4 regions of the Enterobacter cloacae complex sp. 394F7 genome follow, and region 2 is predicted to be linked to each of the others. Evidence: predicted binding sites of a transcription regulator. Region 2 holds the regulator's gene; each other region holds the start of a gene.
What was found. Region 2 encodes LexA, which represses DNA repair genes until DNA is damaged. Its sites were predicted from a motif close to TNCTGTATGTACATACAGNA; they were not measured.
Positions count from the first base shown of each region.

Region 1: umuD (translesion error-prone DNA polymerase V autoproteolytic subunit) is a predicted target of LexA. The motif match lies at 3,872-3,891, and genes of this name have one in related genera.
Region 3: sulA (SOS-induced cell division inhibitor SulA) is a predicted target of LexA. The motif match lies at 3,036-3,055, and genes of this name have one in related genera.
Region 4: rmuC (DNA recombination protein RmuC) is a predicted target of LexA. The motif match lies at 3,847-3,866, and genes of this name have one in related genera.

Region 1 is NZ_JBXWCS010000004.1:230,402-235,947, forward strand. It holds gene tcp (methyl-accepting chemotaxis citrate transducer) at 1-1,131, opposite strand, end outside; gene AC2FAK_RS08085 (aldo/keto reductase family oxidoreductase) at 1,274-2,137, shown strand; gene umuC (translesion error-prone DNA polymerase V subunit UmuC) at 2,175-3,437, opposite strand; gene umuD (translesion error-prone DNA polymerase V autoproteolytic subunit) at 3,421-3,855, opposite strand; gene AC2FAK_RS08100 (LysR family transcriptional regulator) at 4,006-4,893, opposite strand; gene AC2FAK_RS08105 (SDR family oxidoreductase) at 4,991-5,546, shown strand, end outside.
Region 2 is NZ_JBXWCS010000018.1:35,042-40,587, reverse strand. It holds gene AC2FAK_RS21065 (conjugal transfer protein TraF) at 1-176, opposite strand, end outside; gene AC2FAK_RS21060 (cupin domain-containing protein) at 397-885, opposite strand; gene zur (zinc uptake transcriptional repressor Zur) at 1,001-1,513, shown strand; gene AC2FAK_RS21050 (CsbD family protein) at 1,583-1,792, opposite strand; partial or broken gene AC2FAK_RS21045 (hypothetical protein) at 1,842-1,916, opposite strand; gene dinF (MATE family efflux transporter DinF) at 1,913-3,250, opposite strand; gene lexA (transcriptional repressor LexA) at 3,315-3,923, opposite strand; gene AC2FAK_RS21030 (diacylglycerol kinase) at 4,032-4,400, opposite strand; gene plsB (glycerol-3-phosphate 1-O-acyltransferase PlsB) at 4,555-5,546, shown strand, end outside.
Region 3 is NZ_JBXWCS010000008.1:80,231-85,776, reverse strand. It holds gene AC2FAK_RS13250 (YccF domain-containing protein) at 1-93, shown strand, start outside; gene yccS (YccS family putative transporter) at 113-2,275, shown strand; gene AC2FAK_RS13240 (TfoX/Sxy family DNA transformation protein) at 2,232-2,858, opposite strand; gene sulA (SOS-induced cell division inhibitor SulA) at 3,076-3,585, shown strand; gene ompA (porin OmpA) at 3,940-4,992, shown strand; gene matP (macrodomain Ter protein MatP) at 5,057-5,509, opposite strand.
Region 4 is NZ_JBXWCS010000019.1:46,953-52,498, forward strand. It holds gene metE (5-methyltetrahydropteroyltriglutamate--homocysteine S-methyltransferase) at 1-1,887, shown strand, start outside; gene AC2FAK_RS21435 (dienelactone hydrolase family protein) at 1,947-2,753, opposite strand; gene udp (uridine phosphorylase) at 3,009-3,770, shown strand; gene rmuC (DNA recombination protein RmuC) at 3,909-5,366, shown strand; gene ubiE (bifunctional demethylmenaquinone methyltransferase/2-methoxy-6-polyprenyl-1,4-benzoquinol methylase UbiE) at 5,433-5,546, shown strand, end outside.

The DNA of each region.
Region 1 (5,546 bases), on a different contig from region 2:
AATGTTGGTCTGGAAGGCAATGCTGTCAATCACGCCGGTGATGTGGGCAATTTGCTGCGAACTGTCGGCAATTTCCGTCATCGTGCGGACAACGTTATCCACCACATGACCGCCGCGCGCCGCGGTCTCAGACGCGTTCTTCGCCAGCAGGGTCGCCTGACGGGCGTTGTCGGAGTTCTGTTTCACCGTGGCGGTCAGCTCTTCCATGCTGGCTGCGGTCTCTTCCAGCGAGGCGGCCTGTTCTTCCGTACGGGCGGAAAGATCGTTGCTCCCGGCGGCAATTTCGCCTGCGCCGGTGTAGATGGAGTCGGTACTGCCGCGTACGGCGCTGACCGTGGTGACCAGAGATTGCTGCATCTCATGCAGACCGGCCGCCAGCTGGCCCATCTCATTGCGGCCAGAGAGGGTAATATCCTGCGTCAGGTCGCCCGCCGCAATGGTACGAATATGGTTCATAATGGTTTGCAGCGGTTTTAACAGCAGGTGCTGTAAACCCTGCCAGATCACCACCAGCACGGCGATAACTGCCAGGAATATTGCCGCCAGCGTCCATTTCATCTGGGTAAAGCTGCTCTGGTTCTCTTCGGCCGCGGCTTTCAGCAGCGTGTTGTTTTCGGCGCGCCAGCGGTTATAGACCGCTTCCATATCGTCCTGTGCCTGCTGCGCATCCAGATCGCCATAGGCCTGATAGTTGTCGGCACGCAGATACTCAATCGACAGACGCATCACTTCGTGCATCTGGTTCCAGGATTTCAGCATCTCGTCGGTTAGCGCCGCACTCTGGCCGTTAACCTGCGGCAGGGCCTGCCACTGTTTGTTATAGGCTTCTGCTTTAGCCAGAGAGTTACCCGCGGTGCCAAGCAGTTTGTTGATCGCCTCAAGGGACGCCGGATCGCGCTGATTTTTCAGATAGCGGATGGCCACGCGCGTCACGGTAACGCGCGTTTTGATGAGGGTGTTAACGCTGTCACTCAGGCTCTCCTGCTGGGCATTAAGCACCCCGGAGTTCTGGAAGTTATGGCGATCGTTGCTGACGGCAGAGTAGAACAACCCTCCCGTGACAACTTGTAGCAGGCAGAATATGGTGAGAGCAAAGATAATACCGGTAATCACGTGCAGATTTTTCAGCATAGCGGTCGTCCGTAAGAAAGTGCAGGGGTACACAAATACTATCGTCGTCTAAAATTTAAACTTTAATTTAACTCGCGCTTAACTATGGGTTCTGGTCGGGAACCTGTTGTAAATCCGGATCTTTTTTATGAGGAAGGTGAACATGAGCAGCATCGATAAAAGCGGGACATACGCGCTGGGCACACGCACGGTTAAACGGCTGGGTTACGGCGCAATGCAGCTGGCCGGGCCGGGCGTTTTTGGGCCACCGAAGGACAAAAATGCCGCGCTGGAAGTGCTCCGGGAAGCCGTGGCGGCGGGCGTGAATCATATCGATACCAGCGATTTTTATGGTCCGCATGTGACTAACCAGCTGATCCGCGAGGCGCTGCATCCGTACCGGGACGATCTTACCCTCGTCACCAAAATCGGTGCGCGACGCGATGATAAAGGCGCCTGGCTGCCGGCCTTTTCCGCCCAGGAGCTGACCCAGGCGGTACACGACAACCTGCGCAATCTGCAGCTGGATGTGCTGGACGTGGTGAACCTGCGGATTATGTTTAGCGCACACGGACCGGCGGAAGGCTCGATCGCTGAACCGCTGTCCACCCTGGCAGAGCTACAGCAGCAAGGGCTGGTGCGACATATTGGTCTGAGCAATGTCACCGCCACGCAGGTTGCCGAGGCGCAGAAGATGGTGCCCGTGGTGTGTGTGCAAAACATGTACAACATCGTGAACCGTAGTGACGATGCGCTGGTGGATTCGCTTGCGCAGCAGGGGATTGCTTATGTGCCGTTCTTCCCGCTGGGCGGTTTTACGCCGCTGCAATCTTCCGGGCTGCAGGCGGTGGCGGACGACCTGGGGGCGACACCGATGCAGGTTGCGCTGGCCTGGCTGCTGCAACGTTCTCCGAACATTCTGCTGATCCCGGGAACCTCTTCCGTGACGCATCTGCGGCAAAACCTCGCGGCAGGGGAGCTGGTGTTACCGCCTGACGCGCTGGCTACGCTGAATGCGCTGGTGTAATCACGTATAAACAGAGCCCGGAGGGATCCGGGCTTTGTTATTTAACGATCGGCAAATCGGAATAGCGCGTGGTGTAGCAGGGCGACAGCATATCCCGCTTCATCGCCCAGGATTTCACCGCCCCCTGGCCCGCAAACCACACAGACCCCCGGCCTGAACGGTTAAGGCGGTCGATAACCTGCATCAGGGCTGTGCTGTCTGGCCGCGGTGGGTGTTCATCGAACAGGCTAAGCTGTGCCACGCCCTGACTGAAAAAGTCACTGAGCATGACGCCTGCTTTCATATAGCGATGCCCCTCTTTCCAGATTCGGTTCAATGACTCGATAGCTACCCTGATAATATCCCGCGTATCGTTGGTGGGGATCGTCAGCTTACCGGAGGCCTGGTTACCATAAAAAACCTCGTCCTCTGCATGCGGGCTGGTGCGAATAAACACGCTGATATAACAGCAAAACTGTTTCTCTTCGCGCAGCTTCTCGGCGGCGCGTTCCGCATAGGCGCAGATCGCCTGGTGCATATCGTCATACCGGGTGATACGGCTGCCGAAGGAGCGGCTGCAGATGATTTGTTGCTTTGTTGGCGAAAACTCTTCCAGCGCCAGACACGGTTCACCGCGTAACTCGCGGGCGGTTCTTTCCAGCACGACATTAAAGTGTTTACGGATCACCCAGCTTGAACATTCCGCCAGATGCAGGGCAGTCTCGATCCCCATCAGATTCAGTTTTTTGCTGATCCTGCGCCCGACGCCCCACACTTCGCTGACCGGTACCAGTGACAGCAGTTTACGCTGACGATCGATATTCGATAAATCCACCACACCGTTGGTTTTCTTCCAGGTTTTGGCGGCATGGTTAGCCAGCTTGGCTAAGGTTTTGGTGGGCGCGATACCGACCCCGACCAGCAGGCCGGTCTCTTTGTACAGGCGCTGGCGGATAGCCTGACCGAACGCCTCCAGAGACATACACTGGCTGACGCCCGTCAGATCCAGAAAGGCTTCATCAATCGAGTAGATCTCCACTCTCGGGGCCATCTCTTCGAGAATGGTCATCACCCGACGGCTCATATCCGCATACAGCGCATAATTGGAGCTAAAGACGTGTACCTTCTGGCGTCTCAGCTCATCCTTCAGCTTGAAGTAGGGACCGGCCATGCCGATCCCCAATGCTTTTGCTTCTGCTGAACGTGAAATGATACAGCCGTCGTTGTTTGAAACGACCACCACGGGTTTCCCCTTAAGGTCAGGCCGAAACGCCGTCTCGCAGGAGGTGTAAAAACTGTTTACGTCAACGAGCGCGAACATGGCGGTTAGCTTTCAGGGTAAACGTCACAACGCCGAAGATCTCCAGTTCGTCTTCTGCGGCAAAAACGACCGGTGCGTAGTCAGGATTATGGGGGATGAGCTGAAGACGCGGATGCGTTTGCAGCTCCTTCACGGTAAATTCGCCCGCGACCGCCGCAATCACAATATCGCCATGAACGGCGTTTAACGAACGGTCAACCACCAGCAGGTCACCATGGCTGATGCCTGCGCCGATCATCGAATCACCGCTCACCCTGACAAAATAGGTCGCGCTGGGGTGTTTGATCACCAGCTTGTTCAGATCAAGGCTATCCTCGACATAATCCTGAGCAGGGCTGGGGAAGCCACAGGGCACCCGCTCCATAAACAACGGAAGCAATAACGTGGCATCAGGCCCCAAAGGAGAGATCAACTGCATAATGGTTAACTCATATTACTGTGTTTATATACAGTATTCATGATTAACCAGAACGATCAAGAGACGGGAGGGGAATTTTCCGGAACTCGTTGAAAGTCGAAAATTTTTAGTTCAACAAGGCGGCGCTGGCGAGTATGCATTCTGGAAAGTTTAATTTTTCTTAATTATTTCAGGCAGTAGCTGTTCTATGGCCCCCACAACGCTTCTGACCCTGTGTGGAATAAAGCGAGCGTCCGGATAAACCGCATAGAGAAAGCGGTCGGGTAACCGCCACGCGGGGAGTACCTGCACCAGCGTGCCGGTTTGCAACGCCCGTGCCGCGAGCGGTAGCTGCATACCGCCAATACCCATGCCTGCCTCCAGCGCCTGTAACAGGGCGTTGCTGGTATTGGCGCGGAAAACGGTATTCACTGCAATATCAATCGTTTCGTCATCAGAAACCAGGCGAAGAGGTGCGTCCAGCGGGATGCCGCTGAATCGCACGTGGGGAAGCGCCGCCAGCGCGTACACGGACTCTACCGGCGGGAATGACGGGGCGGCAAAGAGCGGCGTTTCAATGCGTGCCAGTACGCGTGCGGCATGGGTTTGCGGAGGCTCCGCGCTCAGCCGAAGCGCCACATCCACCCCTTCGGTGACCAGATCGGCGATGCGGTCATCAAGCGAAACCTGCAGATGTAATTCAGGATTCATGCGCTGTAGCGTCAGCAGGCGCGGCAACACGATCTGGCCCAGGCCGCTCGGCAACTGCACATGTACGGCCCCCTGATATTGATGCTCAACCGGGTTCAGGCGTCGCTCTGCTTCCTGCATGGCCTCCAGCACAAGCTGCATATCCCGCCGGTAACGCTCACCCTGCGCGGTGAGCTTCATCCTGCGCGTTGTACGATGCAGCAATACCACACCGAGCTCTTCCTCAAGGGCGGCGATCTGCTGGCTGACGGCGGACTGCTTGATCCCGGCCAGGCGAGCGGCAGCGGAAAAGGAGCCCGCTTCGGCGACGCGCAGAAAGGTGGAAATGGCGTTGAGCTTGTTATTCATTTCGTGATTCTGCTTATAAATGCCATCGGATTTGGGGGATATATCAGAAAAAAGTAATAGATCACACTGTGTCTGTCACCCCTTTCGGAGAAACACCATGAATACGACGCAGCAACACAGGGTCGCGCTGGTCGCTGGCGCCAGCGGGATTGTTGGCAACCAGCTGGTCAAAACGCTTTTGCGCCATCAGTGGGAGGTCATTGGCCTGAGCCGCCAGGCGGTATCTCACCCTGAAGGCATTGCGATGGTTAATGTTGATTTACTGGATGCGCAGGACAGCGCGCGGGCACTGTCATCGCTCAGCGGGATCACTCATGTGTTTTACAGCGCCTGGGTCAATGCCGCGAACTGGACAGAGATGGTTGAACCGAACGTCACCATGCTGCGCCATCTGGTCAGTAACCTCGAAAACACGGCCCCCCTTGAGACGGTCAGCCTGATGCAGGGCTACAAAGTCTACGGCGCGCATCTTGGCCCGTTCAAAACCCCGGCACGTGAAAGCGATCCCGGCGTACCGGGCGCGGAGTTTAATGCGGCCCGGCTCAGGTGGCTTAGCGATTTTCAACGGGGAAAAGCGTGGCACTGGAGCGCCATCCGGCCGGGCGTGGTGGGCAGCACGGTGCCGGGTAACGCCATGAATCTTGCCCTGAGCA
Region 2 (5,546 bases):
TGCACGCCGACGGACGGTAAAATAACCGTCACATCATCGTCCGGTTTCGCCTTTGCCAACAACGCAGGGTTGATTAACGCCCCGCTGCCATAGCTGCCCGAAGCGACGCCCGTACCACCCATTGCGTCGCTACGTGATTCTGTCCAGGTATTGGCTGCTCCCGCCTGATTTGCCATAAACAGGGAGACAGCGATGCTAACCACCGAAAATTTAAAATGTTTTTTCACAGTATGCTCGTCTTATTGTCGTTAATAACATCACCCTGTTTGTTATCACCCAAACAGGAACGAACTATTGCTGTGAATAAGTACAAAAAGACCCGCTATTTCCTTAAGTAAAACTCCGGACAGGCCTGTTGTTATTTGTGACGGCCCTCAATATTTATAGAAGAGGAAATTATTTTTTCCCAGGTTTTCCATCGTGCGGCCCAAAGAACTGAGGGGGATGATCAACCCAGCGATCTTCACGCGTGGCGGCATACTCCGGATTAAGCGGATAGTAGATTCGGTTGTGCTTCTTGTTAGCCTCGCCAACAACCAGTAATCGCACCTCTTCTTCGGTGTTATTAATAAAGGTATGGCAGACGCCGGTGCCAGCAGGAAACCCTACGCTGTCGCCGGGTTCAAGCTTCCACAAATAGCCGTTAATCCAGGCTTCCGGATACCCTTCCAGCACATAGATGAACTCCTCTTCGTCGCTTTCCGCGTGGGGATAGGAGGTTCGACGCCCGGGCGGCAAACGCTCGTGGTGAATACCGATTCGCCTGAGCCCCAGGTGACGAGCCAGCGGTGCACCGATGGAGAAAAGCTCGTTGCTGTCGGGATAGGTTGAATTATCTGGCTCTTCCACGTCTCGCCAGTGCCGAATACAGTCAGGTTTTTTCATATTTAATTTCCCGGTTTGCGATGGGTCAGGTATAGCACAGCCTGGCGGATCTCGGCGTTTTTACCAGAACATGGTAAAGTGAGGGTTTGCCAGCCTATAACATCCGAGGTGCTAAATGGATAAGTCCACAAAAGAGCTGTTAGCGCAGGCAGAGAAGCTGTGCGCGCAACGCAATGTGCGCCTGACTCCGCAGCGCCTTGAAGTCTTGCGTCTGATGACCCTGCAGCAGGGCGCCATCAGCGCATACGACCTGCTCGACCTGCTGCGCGAAAGCGAGCCACAGGCTAAACCGCCTACGGTCTATCGTGCGCTAGATTTTCTGCTGGAACAAGGGTTTGTACACAAGGTCGAATCCACAAACAGTTATGTGTTGTGTCATCTTTTTGACCAGCCAACCCATACGTCGGCCATGTTTATCTGCGACCGTTGTGGCGTGGTGAAAGAAGAAGGGGCGGAAGGCGTAGAAGATATTATGCATACGCTGGCGGCCAGAATGGGCTTTGCCTTGCGCCATAACGTCATTGAAGCACACGGATTATGCTCTGCGTGTGTAGAAGTGGAGGCCTGCCGGCATCAGGACGCGTGCCACCATGACCACTCTATCCTCGTAAAGAAAAAGCCGCGTTAACAGCCAAAACAAAGGCGGCCCATGGCCGCCCTCAGGGAGTACTTCCTTGTACTGTCGGGTATCACACGGTTACCAACGGTAGTCGTTGCGTTTTTCCCAGTCGCCGACCTCTTTTTCCGCCTGGTCTTTCTCGTAACCGTAGCGTTCCTGAATTTTACCGACAAGCTGATCGCGTTTACCTTCGATGACCGTCATATCGTCATCCGTCAGCTTACCCCACTGTTCTTTCGCTTTACCTTTGAACTGCTTCCAGTTGCCGCCGATTTCGTCTTTATTCATCATCGTGTCCTCTTAGTTAAGCGTCGGGTCGTAACGTCCGTTACGTTCTTTTCTGCTGGACGTGATAATAATTGTAGTTAAGGATTCGGCAGTTGATTTCATATTCGGAATCTTTAACCGTCACGATATATCGTTGCGGGAAGGAAGCCAGGTATTGTTTTGCCAGTGCCGGTGCCAGATAAAGCCCAGTGACAGGCCCCGCAACGCGAGAAAGACCGCCAGGGAGAGCCATAAACCATGGTTACCCAGCCAGGGGAGCGTGAGCAGCGTCAGGGCAAAACCAGCCGCCGCCACCGCCATACTGTTACGCATCTCCGCTCCTCGCGTCGCGCCAATAAACATACCGTCCAGCAGATAGCACCAGACCCCCACCACCGGCAAAATGACCTGCCAGATGAGGTAATGACTTGCCAGCTCGCGCAGTGCAGGAAGGGAGGTGAGTAACGCAATAATCTGTTCGCCAAAACAGGCGTAAATCAGCGCGAACGCCAGCGCCACCAGCCCCGACTGCCGACAGGCCGCCCGCCAGACATCCCGCAGCTGACCACTTTCACGTGCGCCGTATGCCTGGCCGGAATGCGCTTCCACAGCATAGGCAAAGCCATCCAGTGCATAGGCGGTAAAGGTCAGCAGCGTCATCAGAACGGCATTCACCGCGACGATATCTGGCCCAAGCCGGGCGCCAAAGACCGTCAGTGCGCCGAAACAGAGCTGCAGCAGCAGTGAGCGCAGCATAATGTCGCGATTAAGCGCCAGCAGGGTGCGGATATTGCCTCGCCATGCATTCTTGAGCAGTGTAACGGAGATCCCGCGCATGACCAGCACCCGCCATACCATCCACAGACCAAGGATAAACGTCCCGTATTCGGCAATCGCCGTCGCCAGTGCCGCACCCTGCACGTTCATGTGCAGGCCCATCACCAGCCAGAGATCGAGCACGATGTTGAGGAGGTTGCCTACCACCAGCAGGATCACGGGCGCGCGGGCATACTGCACGCCGAGTAACCACCCCAACAGAACCAGATTGGCCAGCGACGCGGGCGCGCTGAGCCAGCGAATTTCCAGGAAGCGTCGTGCCTGCTCCAGTACCGCCTCGCTGCCGCCAACGACATGCAGCGCCAGATCAATCAGTGGGGTACGTAATATAGCGATTAACGCGCCTGCCCCAAGCGCCAGAATTAACGGCTGAACCAGCGCACGCGCCAGACGCAAAGGATCTTTAGCACCGTACGCCTGCGCCGTAAGCCCGGTGGTACTCATGCGCAAAAAGAGCAGGAGCATAAAAAGGAAGCTGGTCGCCGTCGCGCCAATCGCCACGCCGCCCAGATAGATGGGTGAATCAAGGTGACCAATAACTGCCGTATCCACCAGCCCCAGCAGAGGAACGGTGATATTGGAAAAAATCATCGGCAGTGCAAGACGCCACAATGCCTTATCGGATGCCGTAAGCAGTGACATGAAAAAATACCGGGAGTGGATAAGGAATCAGGCCACGGCAGATCCGTAGCCTGTCAGGATGAGATTACAGCCATTCTCCGTTGCGAATGACCCCTACCGCCAGCCCCTCGATAGAGAAGTTTTGTTCGCGGAGGTCTACCACAATGGGGGAAAACTCGTTGTTTTCCGGCAGCAGCTGAACCGTATTACCTTGCTTTTTCAGGCGTTTAACGGTGACTTCATCATCGATGCGTGCCACCACAACCTGGCCGTTACGCACGTCTTGCGTTTTATGCACCGCAAGCAGATCGCCGTCAAGAATACCGATGTCTTTCATGGACATACCGCTTACGCGCAGCAGGAAATCCGCGCTCGGCTTGAACATGCCGGGATCAACCTGATAGTGGCCTTCAATATGCTGTTGCGCCAGCAGAGGTTCACCTGCCGCGACGCGCCCCACCAGCGGAATGCCCGTCTCTTCTTCCACCAGCAGGCGGATACCGCGTGAAGCACCCGATACAATCTCAATTACGCCTTTACGCGCCAGCGCTTTCAGGTGTTCCTCGGCAGCGTTCGGAGAACGGAAGCCCAGACGCTGCGCGATTTCCGCACGCGTGGGTGGCATACCCGTCTGGCCGATATGATCCCGAATGAGATCAAACACCTCTTGCTGCCTGGTCGTTAACGCTTTCATTCCGCCCCCTGGGTGTATATACAGTTATGCTGTGAGTATATACAGTCAAAGGCGATTTTGGAACCAAAAACTGCACAAAAAACCAGGGACTTAATTATTCCTCGAGGCTCATCGGAAATGTGACCAAAGCAGCGTGACCCAGGTGATGACCGCAGTGATAATCGCCAGCAACACGGCAGCAGAGCCCATGTCTTTTGCCCGGCCAGAAAGTTCGTGGAAATCAGAGCCAATACGGTCCACAACGGCCTCAATAGCGCTATTAATAATTTCCACTATCATCACCAACAGCACGGAGCCGATCAGAAGCACGCGGGTAATGGCATCAACATCAAGGAAACAGGCGATAATCACCGCGACAATCGCGGCGACACCCTCCTGGCGAAACGCGGCTTCGTTGACCCAAGCGGCGCGAAAACCTTTCCAGGAATAGCCAGCAGCTTTAATGATACGGGTTAACCCAGTGGTATTATTGGCCATTAAAAGAACCTTTTATTTGAAATAGCGTCAATAACAGGAGGCGCAACGTGTTGCGCTGTAGCCTGAAGTATGACGGGTAACAACAGTAATTTCGCGCGCTTTCTGTTATCCTTGCGCCGCAATTGCATTATTAACCAGAGGCTTTACATCGTTTATGTCTGGCTGGCCACGAATTTACTACAAATTACTTAATTTACCATTAAGCGTCCTGGTAAAAAGTAAGTCTATCCCAGCAGAACCCGCGCTGGAATTGGGGCTCGATACGTCGCGCCCTATTATGTATGTTTTGCCTTATAACTCGAAGGCAGACTTGCTGACGCTTCGCGCCCAGTGTCTGGCGCATGATTTACCTGACCCGCTTGAACCGTTAGAAGTCGACGGTACGCTATTGCCGCGATACGTGTTCATTCACGGTGGGCCACGCGTGTTTACCTATTACACGCCAAAAGAAGAGTCCATTAAGCTGTTCCACGACTATCTCGACCTGCATCGCAGCAATCCCGATCTGGATGTGCAGATGGTGCCGGTGTCGGTGATGTTTGGTCGTCGTCCGGGCCGCGAAAAGGGGGAAGAGAACCCACCGTTACGCATGCTTAATGGCATCCAGAAATTCTTCGCCGTCTCCTGGCTGGGGCGCGACAGCTTTGTGCGCTTCTCCCCTTCCGTCTCGCTGCGCCGGATGGCCGACGAGCACGGCACCGATAAGATCATCGCGCAAAAACTGGCGCGCGTGGCGCGCATGCATTTCGCTCGTCAGCGTCTGGCCGCCGTTGGCCCTCGCCTTCCGGCGCGTCAGGATCTCTTCAACAAGCTGCTGGCTTCCAAAGCGATCGCTCGTGCTGTTGAAGACGAAGCGCGCAGTAAAAAGATTTCTCATGAAAAAGCACAGCAGAACGCCATTGCGCTGATGGAAGAGATTGCCGCGAACTTCTCCTATGAGATGATCCGTCTTTCTGACCGCATCCTGGGCTTTACATGGAACCGCCTCTATCAGGGCATTAACGTCCATAACGCCGAGCGCGTTCGCCAACTGGCGCATGACGGCCATGAAATTGTTTATGTGCCCTGCCACCGCAGCCACATGGACTACCTGCTCCTCTCGTATGTGCTCTATCACCAGGGGCTGGTGCCACCGCACATCGCAGC
Region 3 (5,546 bases), on a different contig from region 2:
GCCATCGCTCTGTGGCCTGTCGGGCGCAGGGTTGTTCCGGTCGAAGTGGCCCAGGCGGCGCGTGAAGCGAATGCACGTCGTCGTTTTCAGTGATTAAGGACTGGCCGCGTCTATGCTAAGCCCACTGCTTCGCCGTTACACCTGGAACAGCTCCTGGCTCTATAACGTCAGGATTTTTATCGCACTTTGCGGCACGGTTGCCCTGCCGTGGTGGCTGAACGATGTCAAGCTCACCATTCCGCTCACGCTGGGGGTGGTTGCGGGGGCGCTGGCGGATCTGGACGATCGCCTTGCCGGGCGTCTGCGTAATCTGGTTATTACCCTCGTCTGCTTTTTTATTGCCTCCGCGTCCGTGGAGTTGCTGTTCCCGTGGCCGTGGCTGTTCGCTTTAGGCCTTACGCTTTCCACCAGCGGGTTTATTTTGTTGGGTGGGCTGGGACAGCGCTATGCCACCATCGCGTTTGGCGCCCTGCTGATTGCCATCTACACCATGCTGGGCGTTTCCCTTTACGACCAATGGTACCAGCAACCTGTTCTGCTGTTGCTGGGGGCCATCTGGTATAACCTGCTGACGTTAACCGGTCATCTGATCTTCCCGGTACGCCCTCTGCAGGATAATCTTGCCCGCAGCTACGAGCAGTTGGCCCACTACCTTGAGCTAAAATCCCGGTTGTTCGACCCGGATATCGAAGAGGAGAGCCAGGCGCCGCTCTACGACCTGGCACTGGCAAACGGCCAGTTGGTCGCCACGCTTAACCAGACCAAAGCCTCGCTGCTCACTCGCCTGCGGGGCGACCGGGGCCAGCGAGGGACACGCAGAACGCTGCACTATTACTTTGCCGCCCAGGATATTCATGAACGCGCCAGCTCGTCGCATGTGCAGTATGCCGCCCTGCGTGAGAAGTTTCGCTACAGCGACGTCATGTTCCGCTTCCAGCGCCTGCTGTCCATGCAGTCCCAGGCGTGCCAGCAGCTGGCACGCTCCATTCTGCTGCGCACGCCCTATCAACACGATCCGCGCTTTGAGCGCGTTTTCAGCCATCTCGATGCGGCCATTGACCGCGTGCGAGCCAGCGGTACATCGCCGGAGCATATAAAAGCGTTGGGATTTTTGCTCAACAACCTGCGGGCAATTGATGCTCAGCTGGCAACCATTGAATCTGAGCAGGCAATGGCGCTGCCGGGTAATGAGGCGGACAGCCAGCTTGCGGATGACAGCGTGCACAGTTTCAGCGATATGTGGCTCCGGCTAAGCCGCAACTTTACGCCGGAATCTGCCCTGTTTCGCCATGCGGTACGCATGTCGCTGGTGCTGTGCGTGGGCTACGCCTTTATTCAGATCACCGGTTTACACCACGGATACTGGATCCTGCTGACCAGCCTGTTCGTCTGCCAGCCGAACTATAACGCCACCCGACACCGCCTGGCGCTGCGCATTATTGGCACGCTGGTGGGGGTCGCAATCGGGCTACCGGTGCTCTATTTTGTGCCCTCGGTGGAGGGCCAGCTGATCCTGATCGTGATCACCGGGGTGCTGTTCTTCGCCTTTCGTAACGTGCAGTACGCCCACGCGACGATGTTCATCACCCTGCTGGTGCTACTCTGCTTTAACCTGTTGGGTGAAGGGTTTGAAGTTGCCCTGCCCCGCGTGATCGATACGCTGCTCGGCTGTGCCATCGCCTGGGCGGCAGTGAGTTTTATCTGGCCCGACTGGCGTTTTCGTAATTTGCCGCGCGTCCTGGACAGGGCGATGAATGCCAACTGCCGCTATCTGGATGCCATTCTTGAACAGTACCACCAGGGACGCGATAACCGTCTGGCTTACCGCATTGCCCGACGCGATGCGCATAACAGCGATGCTGAACTGGCTTCCGTAGTCTCTAATATGTCAACGGAGCCGCGCGCCACGGCAGAAATTCGTGAAACGGCTTTCCGCCTGCTGTGCCTGAACCATACCTTCACCAGCTATATCTCTACGCTCGGTGCCCACCGCGAAAAACTGACAAACCCGGGTATCCTTGCCTTGCTGGATGATGCTGTCTGCTATGTCGATGATGCGCTACACCACCGCCCAGCCGATCAACCGCGTGTCCAGCAGGCACTGGATGAACTGGCTCAACGGATTGCGCATCTTGACCCAGGAAACGACAGCAAAGCGCCGCTGGTTCTCCAGCAGATTGGTCTGCTTATCGCTCTGCTGCCAGAAATTTGCCGACTGCAACAGCAAATTGCTACCTGGAGGAGCGATTCTCCTGTGGCTCAGGCAGCGCATTAAACCACTCCGTCAGCTCCCGGCGAATCTCCGCCGGGAGTGCCGCTTCATGCAGGCCCTCAATAGCCCCTTCCAGGGCAAACAGTACTTTAATACTGAGCGCTTTATTTTTTGCCCGCAGCTTTAGCCAGCTCGTTCTGGCTCCCAGCGACCGGAGGGTATCTTCGTTGGTAATCCCGGCTTCACAGAGCAGGACTTCCAGCTGAAAAGTCAGGTTGGGCAGATCCTTAAGCCGATTTCGCTGGTAGCGCTGTATGCGCTCTTTACGCGCGGCATTAAGCGCGTAAGAGGAAAGCTGAAGCAACCGCTCCCGGTCCTGCCAGAGTCCGTCATCCACACGATAGTAGTTAAGCAGGATCGGACGGCCGCGTTTCATTAAGGTCAAAAAGGAGGATCCGTTTTTGACACAGTACTTTGCACTTTCCTCACAGGCGCGAAGGTAAAGCTCACCGTCTGACACCATGGCAAACACCGCTTCATCGACGGCCAGGGTATAGCCACCAAAAAGCGCACGATGATGAATTTCTCCTAATGGAGAGAGGTATTCCTGGGATTTATAAATCCGTTCATAAGATATCTTTTTCATGATATTTCCATTAAAAATCAGATATTAACGACGACATTTCTTACTAACGGATCCGTTAACAGGAAAATAGGCAACTTATTGCCGATGAGCAAGATGATTTTTTCAGGTTCGCCAGGAATGAATGAATTTTGCGAGTCGCTTTCCGAAATTGAGGTTGATCTTTATGCATACAGGGGTTACTGTATATTCATACAGTAACTACAGGGCTGGAATGATTATGTACACTTCAGGCTATGCAAATCGCTCAACATCTTTCTCTTCTCCCGCTGGCGATGTCGCACAGAACGCCGTCGGGCGTGTTTCGACAGGGCTTATCAGTGAAGTGGTTTATCGTGAAGACCAGCCCCTGTTGACCCAACTTCTGTTACTGCCGCTCTTGCAGCAGCTTGGTCAGCAATCGCGCTGGCAGCTCTGGCTAACGCCGCAGCAGAAACTGAGCCGGGAATGGGTTCAGTCTGCAGGCCTGCCGCTGACGAAAGTCATGCAAATTAATCAGCTCTCTCCCTGCGATACGGTTGAGTCGATGATCCGGGCATTACGTACAGGAAATTACAGCGTGGTGATTGGATGGTTATCAGACGAATTGACGGAGCAGGAACATTTTCGTCTCACCGAAGCGGCAGAAGAAGGCAATGCGATCGGCTTTATCATGCGCCCGGTTCGCCAGGATTCTTACCGCAGAGGACAACTTTCTGGGCTAAAAATTCACTCAAATTTGTATCACTGAGCAAATTTAAGAGTTTTCCTGGAATTTTTTTCGACCTCAAGATGCGCTTTTAGTTCCATGGTCCAAAACGGCGGCAAGGCTTGTCTGGTGCGGTTCTTCTTAATTTTATTGCACAAATTTCGTTCAGAAATTGTTAAATAATCGGTATACGGAACTTTTTTTTTCATATGCCTGACGGACTTCACACTTGTAAGTTTTCAGCTACGTTGTAGACTTTACATCGCCAGGGGTGCTCGGCCTAAGCCGAAGATATCGGTAGATTTATATTTGACCACGCCCCCCGGTGAAGGATTTAACCGTGATTCTCGATTGAGATTTTCATGGCGAATTTTGGATGATAACGAGGCGCAAAAAATGAAAAAGACAGCTATCGCGATTGCAGTGGCACTGGCTGGCTTCGCTACCGTAGCGCAGGCCGCTCCGAAAGATAATACCTGGTATGCAGGTGGTAAACTGGGCTGGTCTCAGTTCCACGACACCGGCTGGTACAACAGCAGCCTGAACAATGATGGCCCTACTCACGAGAGCCAGCTTGGTGCAGGTGCGTTCGGTGGCTATCAGGTTAACCCGTATGTTGGTTTTGAAATGGGTTACGACTGGTTAGGTCGTATGCCATACAAAGGCGACAACGTAAATGGCGCTTTCAAAGCTCAGGGCGTACAGCTGACCGCTAAACTGGGTTACCCAGTAACTGACGATCTGGACGTGTACACCCGTCTGGGCGGCATGGTATGGCGCGCTGACTCCAGCAACAGCATCGCTGGCGACGACCATGACACCGGTGTTTCCCCAGTATTCGCTGGTGGCGTTGAGTGGGCTATGACCCGTGACATCGCTACCCGTCTGGAATACCAGTGGGTTAACAACATCGGTGACGGTGCTACCGTTGGTGTTCGTCCAGACAACGGCATGCTGAGCGTAGGTGTTTCCTACCGTTTCGGCCAGCAGGAAGATGCGCCAGTCGTAGCTCCAGCACCGGCTCCAGCTCCAGAAGTACAGACCAAGCACTTCACTCTGAAGTCTGACGTTCTGTTCAACTTCAACAAAGCGACCCTGAAACCAGAAGGTCAGCAGGCACTGGATCAGCTGTACACCCAGCTGAGCAACCTGGATCCTAAAGACGGTTCTGTCGTGGTTCTGGGCTTCACCGACCGTATCGGTTCTGACGCTTACAACCAGAAACTGTCTGAGAAACGTGCTCAGTCTGTTGTTGATTACCTGATCTCTAAAGGTATCCCAGCTAACAAGATCTCCCCACGTGGTATGGGCGAATCTAACCCAGTTACTGGCAACACCTGTGACAACGTTAAAGCTCGCGCTGCTCTGATCGACTGCCTGGCACCAGATCGTCGCGTAGAGATCGAAGTTAAAGGCGTTAAAGACGTTGTAACTCAGCCAGCGGCTTAAGTTATCGTCTTATAAAAAAACCCCGCAATGCGGGGTTTTTTATTATCTGAAGTAACTGAAAACGTTATTTTTTGCCCAGCAGCGCCTGAAGATCGTTCTTCAGCGTGGACATCTGGTTGGCGTATTTCTCTTTATGCTCGGCATCTTCAATCAACTGCACCACCGTTTCTGACAACGTTTTTCCCCGCCGTTGCGCAAGCCCTGCCAGACGCTGCCAGACCATAAATTCCAGGTCGATGGATTTTTTGCGGGTGTGCTGGTGCTCAGCATTAAAATGCCGTTTACGTCGCGCGCGGATAGTTTGCTTCATCCGGTTTAACAGTGCCGGATTGATATGTTTCTCAATCCAGCCATTCACCTGTACCGGTTCATTTTCGAGGGTCAGCAAAATATCCACGGCCTCTTGTGCGGCGCTGGCTTCGATGTAGCAGGTAATCAGCTCCCCTTCTCGGTGCTTTTTGACCAGGTACTTCCATTTCCAGCCGCTTTCGAGATTTTCCAGTTGTTGATATTTCATTGCGATCTCAGTGTTACCACGTAACTCTGTTCAGAAT
Region 4 (5,546 bases), on a different contig from region 2:
ATGGTGCCGGAGTTTGTTAAAGGTCAGCAGTTCAAACTGACCTGGACCCAGTTGCTGGATGAAGTGGACGAAGCGCTGGCGCTGGGGCACCAGGTGAAACCGGTGCTGCTGGGGCCAGTGACCTACCTGTGGTTAGGGAAAGTCAAAGGCGAGCCGTTCGATCGTCTGAGCCTGCTGAAGGATATCCTGCCGGTCTACAAACAGGTGCTGATTGAGCTGGGCAAACGCGGTATTCAGTGGGTGCAAATCGACGAACCGGCGCTGGTGCTCGAGCTGCCGCAAGCGTGGCTCGATGCCTTCAAACCGGCTTACGATGCACTGACCGGGCAGGTGAAGCTGCTGCTTACCACCTACTTTGAAGGTGTGACGCCGAACCTCGGCACCATCACCAAATTGCCAGTGCAGGGCCTGCACGTTGACCTGGTGCATGGAAAAGATGATGTTGCAGAACTGCACAAGCGCCTGCCAGCGGAGTGGCTGCTCTCTGCCGGGCTGGTAAACGGTCGTAACGTCTGGCGCGCCGATCTGACAGAAAAATATGCTCAGATTAAGGACATCGTCGGCAAACGTGAGCTATGGGTGGCCTCTTCGTGTTCACTGCTGCACAGCCCTATCGATCTCAGCGTTGAAACCCGCCTGGATGCGGAAGTGAAAAGCTGGTTTGCCTTTGCCTTGCAGAAATGTGAAGAACTGGCTCTGCTGCGTGATGCCCTGAACAGCGGTGACACGGCGGCGATTACCGAATGGAGCGCTCCGATTCAGGCCCGTCGTCATTCGTCTCGCGTTCACAACCCGGCGGTGGAAAAACGTCTGGCGGCTATCACCGCGCAGGACAGCCAGCGTCAAAGCCCGTATGAAGTGCGTGCAGAAGCCCAGCGCGCCCGTTTCAACTTGCCTGCGTGGCCAACCACCACTATCGGTTCCTTCCCGCAAACTACCGAGATCCGCGGCCTGCGCCTGGACTTCAAAAAGGGCAACCTTGATGCGGCCAACTACCGCACCGGCATCGCGGAACATATCAAACAGGCGATTGTGGAGCAGGAGCGCTTAGGCCTGGACGTGCTGGTTCACGGGGAGGCAGAGCGTAACGACATGGTGGAGTACTTCGGTGAACATCTGGACGGTTTCGTCTTTACCCAAAACGGCTGGGTACAGAGCTATGGTTCCCGCTGTGTAAAACCACCGGTGGTGATCGGTGACGTCAGCCGTCCGCACCCGATCACCGTCGAATGGGCTAAATATGCCCAGTCCCTGACCGACAAGCCGGTAAAAGGCATGTTGACCGGTCCGGTGACCATTCTTTGCTGGTCCTTCCCGCGTGAGGACGTGACCCGTGAAACCATCGCGAAGCAAATTGCGCTGGCGCTGCGCGATGAAGTGGCGGATCTGGAAGCGGCGGGCATTGGCATCATCCAGATTGACGAACCGGCCCTGCGCGAGGGATTACCGCTGCGTCGCAGCGACTGGGACGCCTACCTGCAGTGGGGTGTGGAAGCGTTCCGCATCAATGCCGCAGTGGCGAAGGACGACACGCAGATCCACACCCACATGTGTTACTGCGAATTTAACGACATTATGGATTCCATTGCCGCACTGGATGCCGACGTGATCACCATCGAGACCTCGCGTTCAGATATGGAACTGCTGGAGTCATTCGAAGAGTTCGATTACCCGAACGAAATCGGGCCGGGCGTATATGACATTCACTCCCCGAACGTGCCGAGCGTAGAGTGGATCGAAGCCCTGCTGAAGAAAGCCGCTCAGCGCATTCCGGCAGAGCGCCTGTGGGTGAACCCGGACTGCGGTCTGAAAACCCGCGGCTGGCCTGAAACCCGCGCGGCGCTGGCGAATATGGTGAAAGCGGCGCAGAATTTGCGTCAGGGTTAAGACAGAGTCGATCCCATTATGTAGCCCGGTAAGGCATCGCCGCCACCGGGCTTTTATGTTTACGCTTTCTTGCCGCCGTAGTGGCTAAACCACGCCAGCATCCGCTGCCAGCCATCTTTGGCTGACTCCGCGTGATAGCTCGGGCGATAATCGGCGTTAAACGCGTGTCCGGCATCCGGGTATACGACAATGTCGGCCTTCGCATTCGCCGCGCGTAGCGCATGGCGCATGGTCTCTACCGTATCGAGTGGAATACCCGTGTCCTGACCACCGTACAGTCCCAGCACCGGGGCATTTAAGTCTGTGGCGATATCAACCGGATGTTTTGGCGAGTTCAGCGTTTTTTCGCCCACCAGTTTACCGTACCAGGCCACAGCAGCTTTCAGCTGCGGATTGTGCGCGGCATACAGCCAGCTAATGCGTCCGCCCCAGCAGAACCCCGTTATCATCAGGCGATGCGCATCACCGCCGTTACGCGCCGCCCAGTTGGCAACATGATCCAGATCGGCCAGCACCTGTGCATCCGGCACTTTACTGACCAGGTTGCTCAAAAGCGTTGGGATATCGCTGTAGTCGTTCGGATCGCCCTGACGGAAATAGAGCTCTGGCGCAACGGCCAGGTAACCTTCCAGCGCCAGTCGGCGGCAGAGGTCGCGAATATGTTCATGAACGCCGAAAATTTCCTGAACCACAATCACGATCGGCAGCGGACCGTCTGCCGATGCTGGTCGTGCGTGGTAAGCAGGCATATTTTCCCCCTGCGAGGGAATGGAGGTCTCTCCCGCCGTAATGGCGTCTTCAGGCGTTGAGACGATGGTTGAGGCATGCGGAGCCGCAGCAGGTGCAAAACCGGTTTTTTCAGTCATGGCATTCTCCGTACCAATGAGTTAGCGCAAAGGTAAATATAGACACCAGGTTAACAACCCACAGTGCCTTAAACGGTCTATCTTTTGTGCAGCACACCACGATATAACTTGTTAATGTGATGTAAATCACTTTTTTATGGAAATATACTGCAATCATTTTCATTCATGGTGAGATGTGTCACGAAATTATGCGTATTGCTTCTGTAAAGTACCGTTTTACTTCTTCTGACTAACCGACCCACAGAGGAGTCACCTATGTCTAAGTCTGATGTTTTTCATCTCGGCCTCACCAAAAACGATTTACAAGGGGCTACGCTCGCGATCGTCCCGGGCGATCCTGAGCGTGTGGAAAAGATCGCCGCGCTGATGGATAAGCCGGTTAAGCTGGCAGCCCATCGTGAATTCACCACCTGGCGTGCAGAGCTGGATGGTAAGGCCGTGATTGTGTGCTCTACCGGTATCGGTGGCCCATCTACCTCCATTGCCGTTGAAGAACTGGCGCAGCTGGGCATCCGGACGTTCCTGCGTATCGGGACGACCGGTGCGATCCAGCCGCATATCAACGTGGGTGATGTATTGGTGACTACCGCGTCCGTGCGTCTGGATGGGGCGAGTCTGCACTTTGCACCAATGGAATTCCCGGCGGTTGCCGATTTTGAATGTACGACGGCGCTGGTTGAAGCAGCGAAATCCGTTGGCGCAACCACGCACGTGGGCGTAACCGCCTCGTCGGACACCTTCTACCCGGGTCAGGAGCGTTACGACACCTTCTCTGGCCGTGTGGTGAGCCGTTTTAAAGGCTCTATGGAAGAGTGGCAGTCTATGGGCGTGATGAACTATGAAATGGAATCTGCAACGCTGCTGACTATGTGCGCAAGCCAGGGTCTGCGTGCCGGTATGGTGGCGGGGGTTATCGTCAACCGTACCCAGCAGGAAATACCGAACGCCGAAACCATGAAACAAACCGAAAGTCATGCGGTAAAAATCGTGGTTGAAGCGGCCCGTCGTCTGATCTAATCCTCTCTTCTGACATCAAAGGCCGACACGTTCGGCCTTTATTTTTTGCGTAGCGCCTCGCAGGAAAACCCTTTCAAACTGGACGTTTATACAGCACAATCTTATTTTGTGCGGTAATACGTTGATGCAGGGGGCATTGTGGATCTCTCAATTCTGATTTACGCGGTGATTGCGCTCGCGGGCGTGGCGATAGGCTGGCTGATTTCCAGCTATCAGCACGCGCAGCAAAAGGCCGATCAGCTGGCAGAGCGTGAAGAGATAGTCGCCGAGTTAAGCGCGACAAAACAGCAACTTGCGCTGAGTGAACACTGGCGAGACGAGTGCGAGTTACTCAACAACGAACTGCGCAATCTGCGTGATATCAACACCTCACTGGAAGCCGATCTCCGTGAAGTAACAACCCGCCTGGAATCCACTCAACTGCATGCGGAAGACAAAATCCGCCAGATGATGAACAGCGAGCAGCGCCTCAGCGAACAGTTTGAGAATCTCGCGAACCGCATTTTTGAGCACAGCAACCGCCGCGTTGACGAACAAAACCGCCAGAGTCTGAACAGTCTCCTGACGCCTCTGCGTGAGCAACTGGACGGTTTCCGTCGTCAGGTGCAGGACAGCTTTGGTCAGGAGGCCCGCGAGCGGCACACCCTGGCACACGAAATTCGTAATCTGCAGCAGTTGAATGCACAAATGGCGCAGGAAGCGGTCAACCTGACCCGCGCCCTGAAAGGGGATAACAAAACGCAGGGTAACTGGGGTGAAGTCGTCCTGACGCGGGTGCTGGAAGCCTCTGGACTGCGCGAAGGGTATGAATACGAAACCCAGGTCAGCATAGAAAACGACGCCCGCTCGCGAATGCAGCCAGATGTCATTGTGCGTCTGCCGCAGGGTAAAGATGTGGTGATTGATGCCAAAATGACGCTGGTGGCCTATGAGCGTTACTTCAATGCGGAGGATGACTACACCCGCGAATCGGCGTTGCAGGAGCACATTGCCTCCGTGCGGAACCATATTCGTCTGCTGGGCAGAAAAGACTATCAGCAGTTGCCGGGTTTGCGCTCGCTTGACTATGTTCTGATGTTTATCCCGGTAGAGCCTGCTTTTCTGCTGGCACTCGACAGACAGCCGGAACTGATAACTGAAGCGCTGAAAAACAACATTATGCTGGTCAGCCCCACCACGCTGCTGGTGGCGTTACGCACCATTGCCAACCTGTGGCGCTATGAACATCAGAGCCGCAACGCGCAGCAGATTGCCGATCGCGCCAGCAAGCTGTACGACAAAATGCGCCTCTTTGTGGATGATATGTCCTCGGTCGGGCAAAGCCTGGACCGCGCGCAGGACAACTACCGCCAGGCGATGAAAAAACTCGCCTCCGGGCGGGGTAATCTGCTGGCGCAAGCTGAAGCCTTCCGCGGCCTGGGGGTGGAGGTTAAACGCGAGATTAATCCGGAACTGGTTGAGCAAGCCACGGCACAAGACGAAGAGTTTCGCCTGCGCGAAGGCGCTGATGGACAAAAGAGAGACAGTGAAGACAACGAGTTAGCGGCAGAGATATCGCCAGACCCGCATCTGGCGCGTTTCTTACGTGGTGGTTGAAACGTAGGGCAAACGCGCCCAATCTGTTACACTTCACGAACATTTTACTGATAAGCAGGCTCTGAGATGGTTGACGATTCACAAGACACAACGCACTTTGGCTTTCAGACTGTCGCCAAAGCGCAGAAAGCTGACATGGTGGCCCACGTATTTCATTCCGTGGCGGCGAAGTACGATGTG